2 regions of the Rhizobium sp. PP-F2F-G48 genome follow, and region 1 is predicted to be linked to the other one. Evidence: riboswitches for the same ligand, from Rfam matches in the RefSeq annotation. Region 1 holds a riboswitch; the other holds the start of a gene.
The links. Region 1 has a riboswitch for S-adenosylmethionine ahead of C8J36_RS10695 (O-succinylhomoserine sulfhydrylase). Riboswitches for the same ligand answer to the same signal wherever they lie in the genome.
Positions count from the first base shown of each region.

Region 2: it holds a riboswitch for S-adenosylmethionine, as region 1 does, so the genes downstream of both, metA (homoserine O-succinyltransferase) here and C8J36_RS10695 (O-succinylhomoserine sulfhydrylase) in region 1, are expected to answer to the same signal.

Region 1 covers NZ_SLVH01000003.1:568,740-575,786, forward strand. The annotation lists gene C8J36_RS10680 (hypothetical protein) at 1-1,061, shown strand, start outside; tRNA gene C8J36_RS10685 (tRNA-Gly) at 1,113-1,186, opposite strand; gene C8J36_RS10690 (2'-deoxycytidine 5'-triphosphate deaminase) at 1,263-2,357, opposite strand; SAM riboswitch at 2,431-2,509, shown strand; gene C8J36_RS10695 (O-succinylhomoserine sulfhydrylase) at 2,555-3,748, shown strand; gene apaG (Co2+/Mg2+ efflux protein ApaG) at 3,901-4,293, shown strand; gene C8J36_RS10705 (Hsp33 family molecular chaperone) at 4,342-5,328, opposite strand; gene argF (ornithine carbamoyltransferase) at 5,537-6,454, opposite strand; gene C8J36_RS10715 (aspartate aminotransferase family protein) at 6,553-7,047, opposite strand, start outside.
Region 2 covers NZ_SLVH01000004.1:301,838-308,884, reverse strand. The annotation lists gene trxA (thioredoxin) at 117-1,145, opposite strand; gene C8J36_RS12650 (prolyl-tRNA synthetase associated domain-containing protein) at 1,231-1,740, opposite strand; tRNA gene C8J36_RS12645 (tRNA-Gly) at 2,059-2,133, shown strand; gene C8J36_RS12640 (aldose epimerase family protein) at 2,411-3,415, opposite strand; gene metA (homoserine O-succinyltransferase) at 3,549-4,472, opposite strand; SAM riboswitch at 4,522-4,599, opposite strand; gene C8J36_RS12630 (ABC-F family ATP-binding cassette domain-containing protein) at 4,684-6,531, opposite strand; gene C8J36_RS12625 (thiamine diphosphokinase) at 6,534-7,047, opposite strand, start outside.

The DNA of each region.
Region 1 (7,047 bases):
CAGCAGCGCTATCGACCATCCGGCTTGGTGATGGCCTGACAGAAGAGCAGATAGCCGCCGAATGCCAGCGGCTGACTGCACAACTGCGCGACGAGTTGCTCAAGCTCGGGTCGCCTCCCACCTACGACTGCACCATAGCCAGCCTCGTCGCATGCTATCGGCACGACAAGACCAGCAGCCTGCACAGCGTAAAGCACTCAACTCGAATACGGGACTACGAGCCTAGTCTCCGCATCCTGGTCGCTGACGTCGGCGCGCGGCGGATCGATGCCCTCCGCTCCTCCGACTTCAAAAAGTGGTTTGCTGGATGGAAGAAAAAGGGCCATCGCCGCGCGTCGGGAGCGATCAAGCTCTTGCGCGTCGTGATCTCGTACGGAGCTGGCGAACGCCTGATCGGATGCGCACAGGCGCGTGACATCCTTTCCGACATGCGGTTCGAACAGCCTGCGCCACGCACCGTCGCCATGACTTACGAGCAGTGCGCCGCAATCGTAGCGAAGAGTATCGAAATGGGGTGCCCGTCAATCGGCTTTGTCGAGGCGCTCAAATTCGAAACGGCGTTGCGACGCATCGACGTCATCGGCGAGTGGGCGCCAGCTCCAGGAGGGGGAAGCTTCCGCTGGTCAGGATTGATGGCCAAGGACATTTCTAAGGACATGATCCTTTCGCTCAAGACCAGCAAGACGGGAGCACTCGTCTCGCGCGATCTCAGCACCTATCCCCTAGTCACCGAGGCACTCCAAGCCTACCGCATTCCCGATATCGGCCCGGTCGTCATCGACGAGGATTCCGGAAAGCCGTACTGGGAAAACCGCTACACCGAAAAGTTCAAAAGGGTGCGCGACGCGGCCGGCGTTTCCTCGACGGTTTGGTCAATGGATTCGCGCGCAGGTGCGGTCTCCGAGACGATCGAGGCGACTGGCTCGCTGGATGCAGCACGCGATCTAGCAACCCACACCACGACAACAATGACACGCCGCTACGCTCGTGGCGACGGTCTGGAGGCGAGCCGCAAGGTCGCCTTGGCTCGCGTCGAATCGCGGCCTAAAACTGCTCAGTGACACGGCAGTGACACGAGTGACACGCCGCCTTGCTCAAGGCTTTGAATTTGCTGGAGCGGGTGAAGGGAATCGAACCCTCGTATTCAGCTTGGGAAGCTGCTGCTCTACCATTGAGCTACACCCGCCGATGCGCCAGACATCCAACAGAAGCGGCCGCGTGTCAATCCTTCTGCAAGGCTCAGGGACGGCGAAAGCCGTGCTTCAGCCGCGAAAATGCTTGGAAAGCTTCAGGCCCTGCGCCTGATAGTTCGATCCGACGCCCAGACCATAGAGGCCCTTCGGTCGCTCCATCATGTGCTCGTAGACGAGACGCCCGACGATCTGGCCATGTTCGAGGATGAAGGGCACCTCATGGCTTCGCACCTCCAGCACGGCACGGCTGCCGGTGCCGCCGGATTGCGCATGGCCGAAGCCGGGATCGAAGAAACCGGCGTAATGGACGCGGAATTCGCCGACCAGGGGATCGAAGGGCGTCATCTCCGCGGCAAAGAGCGGCGGCACGTGGACCGCCTCGCGGGAGACGAGGATGTAGAACTCGTCGGGATCGAGAATGAGCTCATCGGCGCCGCGGCTGTAGAGCGGCTCCCAGAAATCATAGATCCCGTGCGCGTTCTTGCGATCGACATCCACCACGGCGGTGTGATGCTTGCCGCGATAGCCGATCAGGCCATCGGCGCCGGTTCCCTTCAGATCGATCGACAGCGCGATGCCGGCGCCCGACACGTTCGGCGTATCGCTGGCGACCAGCGTGTCCGTGCGGTGAAGGTCCAGAACCTCGCTTTCCGTCAGCAGCGCATGGCCGATGCGGAAGCGGATCTGCGACAGGCGCGAGCCGCGACGCACGATGACCGGGAAGGTACGCGGGCTGATTTCCAGATAGAGCGGACCACGATAGCCGGCGGGGATCTTGTCGAACTCCTGCGCGCGGTCGGTGATGACACGGGTGAAGATATCGAGCCGGCCGGTCGAGCTTTTCGGATTGGCCGAGGCCGACATGGCGGCCGGCAGGTCGAGGCTTTCCATCAGCGGCACGATGTAGACGCAGCCGGTTTCGAGCACCGCGCCTTCGCTGAGGTCGATGACATGCAGCTTGAGGCGATCGAGCTTGTCGGCGACGAGATGTCCCGGGCCGGGCATGAAGCTCGCGCGCACGCGGAAGGCCCGGGCACCGAGCCTGAGGTCGAGGCTCGCCGGCTGGATCTGGTCCTCGTCCAGCGGCCCTTCGCTGAGAAGGCGGCCGTCGTCGAACAGCGAAGCGATTGCGCTATCCGCCAGAATGCCCGTGTCGCGCGCCATGCCTTCATCCTTTTTTCGCCGCCGACAAAACCAAAAACGGCCGATTGACGCAAGCGGGGCGAAGACGTATGGGAACTTATCCCGTGGTGATTTGGCCGGTCGGCTTGCAGCCACGTTAAACAAATGGCTAAAAAGACCGGGCTTGAACCGGTCTGCTTTACGCGACCGGTTTTTTTGTTTCTGGAAGGAGACAATCGATGAGCACGGCAAACAAGACCTGGCGCCCGGCGACACAGCTCGTTCACGGCGGCACCACCCGCTCCAATCACGGCGAAACCTCAGAGGCAATCTTCCTGACGCAGGGCTTCGTCTACGAGAGCTCGGAAGCGGCCGAAGCGCGCTTCAAGGGCGAGACGGACGGCTTTATCTATGCCCGCTATGGCAGCCCCACCAACGAGATGTTCGAAAAGCGCATGTGCCTGCTGGAAGGCGCCGAGGATGCGCGCGCGACGGCCTCCGGCATGGCCGCCGTCGCCGCCGCCATCCTCTGCCAGCTGAAGGCCGGCGATCACATCGTCGCTGCCCGCGCGCTCTTCGGCTCGTGCCGCTGGGTCGTGGAAACGCTGGCGCCGTCCTACGGCATCGAATGCACGCTGGTCGATGGCCGTTTCATCGAGAACTGGGAAAAGGCGATCCGCCCGAACACCAAGGTCTTCTTCCTGGAAAGCCCGACCAACCCGACGCTGGAAGTCGTCGATATCGCGGCCGTGGCGAAGCTTGCCGATGCAGCGGGCGCAAAGCTCGTGGTGGACAACGTCTTTGCGACGCCGCTCCTGCAGAAGCCGCTCGAACTCGGCGCGCATGTCGTCGTCTACTCCGCCACCAAGCATATCGACGGCCAGGGCCGCTGCCTCGGTGGGGTCGTTCTGTCGTCCAAGGACTGGATCGACGAGCATCTGCACGACTATTTCCGTCACACCGGCCCGGCCCTGTCGCCGTTCAACGCCTGGACGCTGCTGAAGGGTATCGAGACCCTGCCGCTGCGGGTGCGCCAGCAGAGCGAGAATGCGGCGAAGGTTGCCGACTTCCTGGCCGATCAGAGCCAGATTGCGCGCGTGATCTATCCCGGCCGCAAGGATCACCCGCAGGCGGATATCATTGCCAAGCAGATGACGGGCGGATCGACGCTCGTCTGTTTCGAGATGAAGGGCGGCAAGAAGGCGGCATTCGCGCTGCAGAACGCGCTGGAGATCGTCAAGATCTCCAACAATCTCGGCGACAGCAAGAGCCTGATCACCCATCCCGCGACGACGACGCACAAGAATCTGGCCGAAGAGGCCCGCGCCGAACTCGGCATTTCCGACGGCACCGTGCGCCTCTCCGCCGGGATCGAGGACAGCGCCGATCTCATCGAGGATTTCGCGCGGGCACTGAGAACCGTCACCGCCTGAGGCACCTCGCCAACCGATCGAAACAACGTCAAATCGCGCCCCATCGGCGCGATTTGTCTTCGTGCCACGCTGCAACACACTTTTCGCGGGCGTTATTCTTCGGGAAACCATCTGCCCCTAGAATAAGGACACCGACTGGAAGGGTTTGCATCATGTATCGCGCGCTGACACGGGACATCGAAGTCACCGTAGAGCCTTATTATCTGGAGGATCAGTCCGATCCCGAAGACGGGCGCTACGTGTGGGGCTACCGCATCCTGATTTCAAACCGCTCCACGAAGACCGTGCGGCTGATGACGCGGTATTGGCATATCACCGACGAAAGCGGACAGGTGGACGAGGTGAATGGCCCGGGCGTCATCGGCGAACAGCCCATTCTCAATCCGGGCGACACGTTCGAATATTCCTCGGGCTGCCCGCTCGACACGCCCTCCGGCGTGATGTTCGGCCATTACTCGATGGAGACGCCCGAAGGCGAGACCTTCACGGTCGATATTCCCGCGTTCTCGCTGGACCTGCCGGGCCTCAACCGCACGCTGAACTAATCCCCGGCCGCGACAGCCGGGGAGCCTCTTCGATATTTCAAGACGCCCTTACTGCGGACGGACCTCGGTTGCTTCGAACGTATAGGTGGTCGAGCAGAACTCGCAGGTCACCGAGATGACCCCATCCTCCACCGTGCTGTCGATTTCCTCCTGGCTGAAGCTCGCGAGGACATCGCGGAGTTTTTCGCGCGAGCAGGCGCACTGGTCGTAGACCGCCTGCGGCGGATAGACCCGCACGCCGCGCTCGTGGAACAGGCGAAAGAGCAGCCGCTCCGTGCCGACCGTGGGGTCGGTCAGTTCGTCCGCATCGATCGTCTCGACCATGACGCGGGCCTCGTCCCAGAGGTCGTCCACGCGGCCATCGAAGGTCTCGGCACCATCGCCGCCATGCAGGTCCGGCTGGCGCATCCGGTCGGGCGCTTCCGGCAGGAACTGCGCGACCATGCCGCCGGCACGCCAGCGATGACGCGGCTTGCCGTTTTCGTCGCGATCCAGAAGCTCGGCAACGCCGAGGCGCACCTTGGTCGGGATCTGCTCCGACTGGCGGAAATAGACGCCGGCGATCTCCTCGAGCGAGGCGCCGTCGAGCGGCACGATTCCCTGATAGCGCTGGGTGAACTCGCCCTGGTCGATGGTAAAGGCCAGAACGCCCTCGCCGAGAAGGTCCTGCGGATCCGTTTCGCCCTTTTCGATGGCGCTCGCCAAGGCCTCTTCGTCGTAGCGGGCATAGGCCCGCACGCGATCCGGCGTCGAGAAGTCGGCGACCACGAGATCGACCGGGCCATCGCTCTTCGTCTGGATGATCAGCTTGCCGTCGAATTTGAGCGAGGTTCCGAGCAGCACGGTCAGCACCACCGTTTCCGCCACGAGGCGTGCGACCGGGAGCGGATAGTTGTGCCGCTCGAGGATCGCGTCCAGCATCGGGCCCAACTGGACCGCGCGACCGCGCACGTCGAGACCTTCCACCTGGAAGGGTACGACGCGGTCATCGCCCGCATAACCGAATTCGCCGAGATCTGGTCCTTTGTCCACCATGTCCATGCTCCTGATGCAAGACCCGCCGCGGCGAGCCCGAACGCAGATGACGGCGCCCCGGACAGGTCCGGGAATCGCAAGCCGCAACTCCATTCTATTGGATTGATATGAAATGCCAGCAAAAAACCGTGGCATTCCGCTTTGCACCTAGATCGGTGGCCGGATGCCGGTTTTCAAGGTTTCGGCCTTGTGCGCCGAGCGCCGCGGCTCAGAGAGCGCCCAGGCACCAGGCGAGAATCGACTTCTGGGCATGAAGGCGGTTCTCCGCCTCGTCGAACACCACCGATTGACGACCGTCGATCACCTCGTCGGTCACTTCCTCGCCGCGGTGTGCCGGCAGGCAGTGCATGAAGAGCGCGTTCTCGTCCGCCTTCGACATCAGGGCAGAATTGACCTGATAGGGCTGGAAGACATTGTGGCCGCGGGCGCGGTGCTCCTGGTTCATGGACACCCAGGTGTCCGTCACCACGCAATCGGCACCGGCGACGGTCTTTTCCGCATCGTGCGACAACACGACATTGCCGCCATTGTTGCGCGCCCAATTGAGGATCTTGTCGTCGGGCTCGGAGCCGAGCGGTACGGCCATCTTCATCGTGTAGCCGAAGCGGGCCGACCCCTCGATGAAGGAATGCAGCACGTTGTTGCCGTCCCCTGTCCAGGCGATGGTCTTGCCCTTCACCGGGCCGCTGTGCTCCTCGAAGGTCATGATATCGGCCATGATCTGGCAGGGATGCGTCGTGTCCGTCAGAGCGTTGATGACGGGAACGGTCGCGTGTTCGGCAAGCTCAAGCAGACGGCTGTGATCCGTCGTGCGGATCATGATGGCATCGACGTAACGTGAGAGAACCTTGGCCGTATCGCCGATGGTCTCGGCACGGCCGAGCTGCATTTCCGTGCCCGACAGGAACAGCGTCTCGCCGCCGAGCTGGCGCATGCCGACATCGAACGACACGCGGGTCCGGGTCGAAGGTTTTTCGAAGATCATGGCGAGCATCTTGCCGGCCAGCGGCTTTTCCGCGGTCCCGGCCTTGGTCGCTGCCTTTCGCACCCGGGCATCATCGATGATCGAGCGCAGGTTCTCCGCCGACATGGCGGAGAGATCGAGGAAGTGCCGGGTATCAGCCATGAAAATGCGGTGTCCTGTCCTTGTCCCGTCGGGGCTTTCAGCTCCCTGCCCGGGCCTGGGTGTCGGTCGATGCCGAGGTATGGTGGCGGGGTTTGACGTTACGCCGTCGCGCGCTGCTTGACCGTCGTCAGCGTTTCGCTGGCGCGCTCGATGCGGGCAAGGCCTTCACGGGCTTCTTCCGCGCTGGTGATCAGCGGCGGCAGCAGACGGATGACGTTTTCCCCTGCGGGAACGGCCAGCATCCGCTCCGCCCGGATCGCCTTCAGCAATTCGGCGGAGGGCACGGCGGCCTTGATACCGAGCATGAGGCCTTCGCCGCGGATTTCCTCGATCACATCGGGGAACCGATCGGCAAGCGATGCGAGCCCCTGACGGAAGACCAGCGCGACGTCGCGCACATGCTCGAGAAAGCCGTCGCCGAGAACGACGTCGAGTACGGCATTGCCGACGGCCATGGCCAGCGGATTGCCGCCATAGGTGGACCCATGCGTGCCCGCGACCATGCCGGACGCAGCCTCTTCCGTCGCCAAGCACGCGCCGAGCGGGAAGCCGCCGCCAATGCCCTTGGCAGCTGCGAGGATATCTGGCGCGAT
Region 2 (7,047 bases), on a different contig from region 1:
GCCCGTCCGCCTCGCATTAAGGGTCACATGGTGCGCTTGCTGGAAATCTCAAGCGGGAAACGCCTGCCGGGATGTCGACTGTCGAACCGGGGGAAACGGCTCCGGCCCGCAAAAGTTCACGAGAACAGGATGGCCGACATCTTGCGGCGCGCCGACAGCGTCGCCGGATCGGCCGGGCCCCACACCTCGAAGAAGGCGACCAGCGCCCGGCGGGCCCCGTCGTCGTCGAAGCTGCGGTCGCGCCGCATGATCGTCAGCAGGTGATCGGCCGCAGCCTGGCGGTCGCCCTCCACATTGCGGATCTTGGCAAGATTCAGCCGGGCGGCGTGATCGTCGGGATCGGCGAGAAGCGCGGCTTCCAGTGCTTTGGGATCGCCGAGCTTGCGCGCTTCGTCGATCTGGTCGAGCCGCTTGAGCAGGGCCGAGACCTTCGGGTCCGCCTTCTGCTCGTCGGAAAGCTCGGACAGGAACTCGCGCGCCTGATCGAGCGCATCCGAGGCGATCATCACCTCGGCAAGCCCGGCGCGGGCGGGCAGATTGTCCGGCTCCACCTGAAGCACCGAGGCGAAGATGCCGCCGGCATTCTGCAGGCCGCCCGCCTCCAGGAGCTGCCGTGCCTCGGCAAGTGCGCCCTCGATTTCGGCCGCCTGGTCGTCGACCATGGGACCCGCGATCTTCTCGATGAAGGCCCGGATCTGGCTTTCGGGAACCGCCCCCATGAAGCCGTCGGCCGGACGTCCATCGATGAAGGCGACCACGGCCGGAATGGACTGGATGCCGAGCTGCCCCGCGATCGAGGGGTGATCGTCGATGTTCATCTTGACGAGCTTCACCCGCCCGCCGGCCTCCGTCACCACCTTCTCGATGATCGGCGTCAGCTGTTTGCACGGGCCGCACCACGGCGCCCAGAAATCGACCAGGACCGGGAGACCGCGCGAGGCCTCCAGCACGTCGCGGGCAAAGGTGGCCGTCGTCGTGTCGGAGATCAGGGCACCGCCACCGCCAGCAGGTGCGCTCGCAGAGGCCGACGACGGCAGGGGCGACGACATCGGCGCCGGAGAGGCGCCTGCCGGCGCGCCGCCATAGGTGGCCGTTGCGCTCATCTGGCTGCCATAGGAACCGGAATAGGGATTGTTGCCGCTCATCGAATGCTCCTTGTGGGGACCATGCGCAGCCCCGATCCTCGTCTTCGCCGGGTGTCGTCCGGCAATCGCCCTCAAAGATCGTATGTCAGGCCGTGACTTTCAAGACAAGCGGCACGTGCCCCGTCGCCTCGGCGAAGCGGATCAGATCCTTCGATGACAGCGATGTCGTCGCGTCGTTGGTCAGGGGATGACAGTTGACGATCTCCTCGCGCATCAGGTCGGCATCCAGCACCAGCGTCACGGCGTGGCGATGGTCATTGATGACGCCGAGCGCCGTCACGGCACCGGGGATGACGCCGAGATACTCCATCAGCTTTTCCGGCTTGCCGAAGGAGACCTTGCTCGCCGCGCCGATCAGCGTGTGCACGGTCTTCAGGTCGACGGTCGCATGCTCCTCGACGGTCAGAAGGAAGTAATTGTCCTTCTTGTCTTTCACGAACAGGTTCTTCGTGTGCCCGCCGGGGATTTCGTCCCGCAGCGACACCGATTCGGCGACGGTGAACACCGGCGCATGCCGCTTCGTCTGGTGAGCGATCCCGAGATCGTCGAGAAAGCGGAAAAGGTCTTCTGCCGTCTTCGGCTGCGTGTCGGTCATGTCCAGCTCCTGTGCCTGCGCCTCACGTGCTTACGAAGCGGCAGACCGCAGCGCAATCGCAGAGGCGACGGATACCATTCCCAAAGCGCGACGCGTGCCATGCGCCGGGGTCGCCAGAGCACCCGGGGCATGCGTCCGGCGAAACGCCCCCGCGAAAAACCGAGCATCATCAATCGCTTGAGAGAAATTCCGGAAATTTTCTTCCCCCATCGTCATTTCCCTGTTGCATTTCCAAATCGGCTGAGCGATATAGCGCCCGTCGCCAACGAAAACGGCGACGCCACGGTCCACCGACTACCCCCGGACCTTGGTTGATGAGCGGGTGTAGCTCAGGGGTAGAGCACAACCTTGCCAAGGTTGGGGTCGAGCGTTCGAATCGCTTCACCCGCTCCATTTTCTTCACAGGTAAACACACTCTACAAAGTTGACGGCTGTCAACTTTTTATTAACGGTTTCGTGCCGTCGATGCCGGCCTGTGAATCCGAGCCTGTGCCGATGCGCTCGAGCCGCAGCCCGGCATGTCCCCATTCCGAGCGATCACCCCCCGCACGATAACCCCCGCACGATCTCCCTAAAGCACGATCGCCCCAAAAGCCGGCTCAGTTCCTGGGACGATCGGCATCATGCCGCTGTCGGCAGGCGCTCGAACTGAGCGCCTGCCGACAGATCATCAGCTCTTCGAGAAGATGTAATCCGTTTCCTGGCGCAGCGTTTCGCCGGGGCGCAGGATGGCGTTCGGAAAGCCGTCATGGTTGACGGCGTCGGGCCAGATCTGGGTTTCCAGACAAAAGCCTGCAAACGGGCCGTAGGTCCGGCCTTCGAGGCCGGGCACGGGCGTGTGCAGCTTGAAGCCGGAATAGAACTGCACGCCGGGCTCCGTCGTGCGGACTTCCAGCGAAACGCCCGAATCGATGCTGCGCGCCAGCACGGCAGAGCGCTTCGGACCCCGGTCGCCCGACAGGCAGAAATTATGGTCGTAGAGCACCTTCTCGCCCTCCGTCTGCCGGCGCATGGAGGTCATCTCGCGCAGATCGAATGCCGTACCCTCGACAGACGCGATCTCGCCCGTCGGGATCTGCTTCTCGTCGGTCGGCAGATAGTGATCGGCGGCGATCATGATGTCGTGGCCGAGCGTATCGGGGCGCCCATCGAGGTTGAAATAGGTATGCTGGCAGAGATTGGCGATCGTCGGCGCGTCGGTCGTCGCCGTGTAGGTGACGCTGAGGCAACCCTGGCCGGAGAGCCGGTAGGTCGCGGCGATCTCGCAGGTTCCCGGATAGCCGGCGCGGCCGGCGGGATCGGTGATCTTCAGCGAAACGGAATCCTCGGTCACGTCGAAGATTGTCCAGAGGCGCTTGGCGATGCCGTCGCTGCCGCCATGAAGATGAGTCACGCCCTTCTCGTTGAGTTCGAGCTGGAAATCCTCGCCGTCGATCGAAAAGCGGCCGTCATCGATGCGGTTGGAGGAGCGGCCGGGCGTCGCCCCGAAATAGGAGGAGTGGGCCGGATAATCCTCGAACGCTTCGAAGCCCAGCACCAGCGGCGGCGCATGCCCCTCCAGCCGCAGGTCCTGGATGACGGCGCCCCAGGAGAGGACATGGGCCGTCAGACCGCCGCCGCGGATCGTCACGCGGTGCACGGGCTCACCCGTCTTCAGATGGCCGAAGATCTCCATTGCAGTGCTGGTCAAATCGCGTTCCTCGCTTTTGTCCGGTCGCAGCACCAGGGGGCGCCGCCGACCGCATTGTCTCCCCGCGTCCTGCGCGGATCGTCACGGACGCGCCCTGTCTGGCGCGCTTGCTACAGCCTCAGCGGCCCTTGCCGATCTCTTTCAGCTCATAGGGCGTCGTCTGGTAGATATCGTTGATCCAGTTGCCGAACAAAAGATGGGCGTGGCTGCGCCAGCGGTTCTGCGGCGGCAGTTCCGGATCGTTGTGGGGAAAATAGTCGTGTGGCATCTTGATCGGCACGCCGGCATTCACGTCGCGGAAATACTCGTCGGCGAGAGACGTCGAATCATATTCCACATGGTTGAACACATAGAGACGGTTGCCCGCCTTCTCATGGACGAAGCAGACGCCCATCTCGTCGGATTCCATCAGGATCTCCAGCCCCGGCACCGTCTCGATATCCGCGCGCCGGACCTCGGTCCAGCGGGACACGGGGATCTGGAAATCGTCGGAGAAGCCGCTGAGATAGACGGAAGACGGGTTGAGATTGTGGTGACGATAGACGCCGAAAGCCTTTTCCCGCAGCGGATGCTTGGGCACGCCATGGAAATGGTAGATCGCCGCCATCGCGCCCCAACAGATGTTGAGCGTCGAGTGGATGTGGGTGTGCGTCCAGTCGAAGACCTGCTGCATCTCCTCCCAGTAGGTGACCTCCTCGAAGGGCAACAGCTCGACCGGCGCGCCGGTGATGATCAACCCGTCGAAATGCCGCTCGCGAACATCCTCGAACGTCTCGTAGAAGGCGAGCAGGTGATCTTCCGACGTATTCTTCGCCTTGTGGCTGCCGAGCCGGATCAGCGTGAACTCGACCTGCAGCGGCGAGGCGCCGACGAGGCGCGCCATCTGCACTTCGGTTTTGATCTTGTTCGGCATGAGGTTGAGAAGCCCGATCTGCAGCGGCCGGATATCCTGACGGATGGCGGCCGTTTCGGTCATCACCCGCACGCCCTCGGAAACGAGGGTTTCGAAAGCGGGCAGCGTATCGGGTATCTTGATGGGCATCGGCTTCACTCGGAGTAACGACACCGGCCGAAATGGAGGGTAGCGGGCGAAACATCGTCCCACGGCCCTTTAGCGACTTGTTTAACGTGGCTGCAAGCCGGCCGGCCAAATCACCACGGCGCAAGTCATAGACCCGATGCGGGTGCGAATCAAGGACGGCCGAGGAGCATGGCCAAGGGGACGACCATGAGGGAACTACCAGCGCCTCCCCCTACCCTTCCAGTTCCTCACGCAGCATTTCCAGCTCCAGCCACTCGCCTTCCATCGTCTCGATCGAGGCGCGCAGCTTTTCGAGCTCCGCGGCGAGCGCGGCAAAGCGCGCCGGGTTCTTGGCAAAGAGCTTCGGGTCGGCCATCTCGGCCTCGCGCTTGGCGATCTCGCCCTGCGCCTTGTCCATCTCCTTCGGCAGGTTTTCGAGCGCGAACTTCTGCTTGAAGGACAGCTTGCCCTTGGCGGTTTTCGCAGCGCCACCAGCACCGGTTCCGGCACCGGAGGTCGAAGCGGCACCGGTCTGGCGGGCCTTCTCCGCTTTCTCGGCGCGTTTGCGCTCGTCGGCCACGCCCTTGCGCTGCACCATCATGTCCGAATAGCCGCCGGCATATTCGATCCAGCGCCCGTCCGGCGCTTCCGGGTCGGCCGGCGCGATGGTGGAGGTGACCGTGCGGTCGAGAAAGTCGCGATCGTGGCTGACGAGGATCACCGTGCCGGCAAAGCTGGCGACGATCTCCTGCAACAGGTCCAGCGTCTCGATGTCGAGGTCGTTCGTCGGCTCGTCGAGAATCAGAAGGTTGGTCGGGCGCGAGAGAATGCGCGCCAGCATCAGCCGCGCCCGCTCGCCGCCGGAGAGATTCTTGATCGGCGTGCGCGCCTGTTCGGGCTGGAACAGAAACTCCTTCATGTAGCCGGTCACATGCCGCTGCTCGCCATTGACCAGCAGCGTCTCGCCGCGCCCATCGGTCAGGTAGTTGGCGAGCGTATCCTCGAGGTTCAGGTCCTCGCGCTTCTGGTCGAGCGTGGCGATCTCGAGATTGGTGCCGAGCTTCACCTTGCCCTCGTCCGGCTTCAGTTGGCCGGTGAGCATCTTCAGGAGCGTCGTCTTGCCGGCGCCGTTCGGGCCGACGAGACCGATGCAATCGCCGCGATGCACCCGGATGGAGAAGGGCGCGACGATGGTGCGCGGGCCATAGGCCTTGGTGATCTTCTCCGCCTCGATCACCAGCTTGCCGGATTCCTGCGCGTCGGACACGCTTGCCTGCACCGCCCCCTGCGGTCCCTTGTGGCCGCGATAGTTGGAGCGCAGATCCTGCAGCGCGCCGAGGCGGCGCATGTTGCGCTTGCGCCGGGCGGTCACGCCATAGCGCAGCCAATGCTCTTCCCGCTCGATCTGCTTACCGAGCTTGTGCTGTTCCAGCTCCTCCTGCTCCAGCACCTGGTCCCGCCAGGCCTCGAAATGGCCGAACCCCCGGTCGAGCCGCCGCGACGTGCCGCGATCGAGCCAGACGGTCGCGGTCGAGACCTTTTCGAGGAAGCGCCGGTCGTGCGAGATGAGGATGAGCGCGCTGCGGGTCTTCTGCAGCTCGCCTTCCAGCCATTCGATGGTCGGCAGGTCGAGATGGTTGGTCGGCTCGTCGAGCATCAGGATATCGGGTTCGGGCGCCAGCACCCGCGCGAGCGCCGCGCGCCGCGCCTCGCCGCCGGAGAGATCGTTCGGGTTCTCCTCGCCGCTCAAGCCCAGATGCGAGAGCAGATAGGTCACCCGGTAGGGATCGTCGCCCGGCCCGAGGCCGGCCTCGGCATAGGCCTGCACCGTCGTATAGGCGCCGAAATCCGGTGCCTGCTCCAGATAGCGCACAGTCGATGACGGGTGCCGGAACACCTCGCCCGATTGCGGCTCGATCAGGCCGGCCGCGATCTTCAGCAGCGTCGACTTGCCGGAGCCGTTGCGGCCGACGAGGCAGATCCGGTCGCCCGGTTCCACCTGCAGCGCTGCCCCGTTGAGCAGCGGCGTGCCGCCGAAGGTGAGAACGATATCGTCGAGTTTCAGAATGGGCGGCGCCATGGTCAGGCTCCTGTCATGTCGAGGGGGCGGGCGAGCAGCATCGCGCGACCGGTGCCGAGCGTCAGCGTCACGGGTCCTTCCGCCACGTTGGAAATGGTGCGCGACGACCCGAAGGGCACCGCGAAACGGGTCAGCGGATAACGCGCGCCCGCAATGGAGAGATCGGTCAGCGCATCGAGACCCAGAACGGAAAACAGACAGCCTTTCGGCAGGTCGATTTCGGTCTCGCCGGGAAGAAGCGGCACCGCCTCCTCCTCGCCCGAGGTCAGGACCACGTCGAGCCCGGTCTCGGCAAGCTGCAGAGCGTGCAGCAGGTGCTGGAAAGCATGGTCGCTCCGCTCGCCGCCGAGCGCACCGGCAAGAAGCAGCCGCCGCGCGCCGCGCATCCGCGCCGCCGCGACGGCGATCTCGCCATCGGTCTCGTTCTTGGCGGGCGGATAGGGCTCGCGCGGAACGTGCTGCCAGGCCGCGATCAGGGCATCCGGCGTCGAATCGAAATCGCCGACCCAGAGCTCC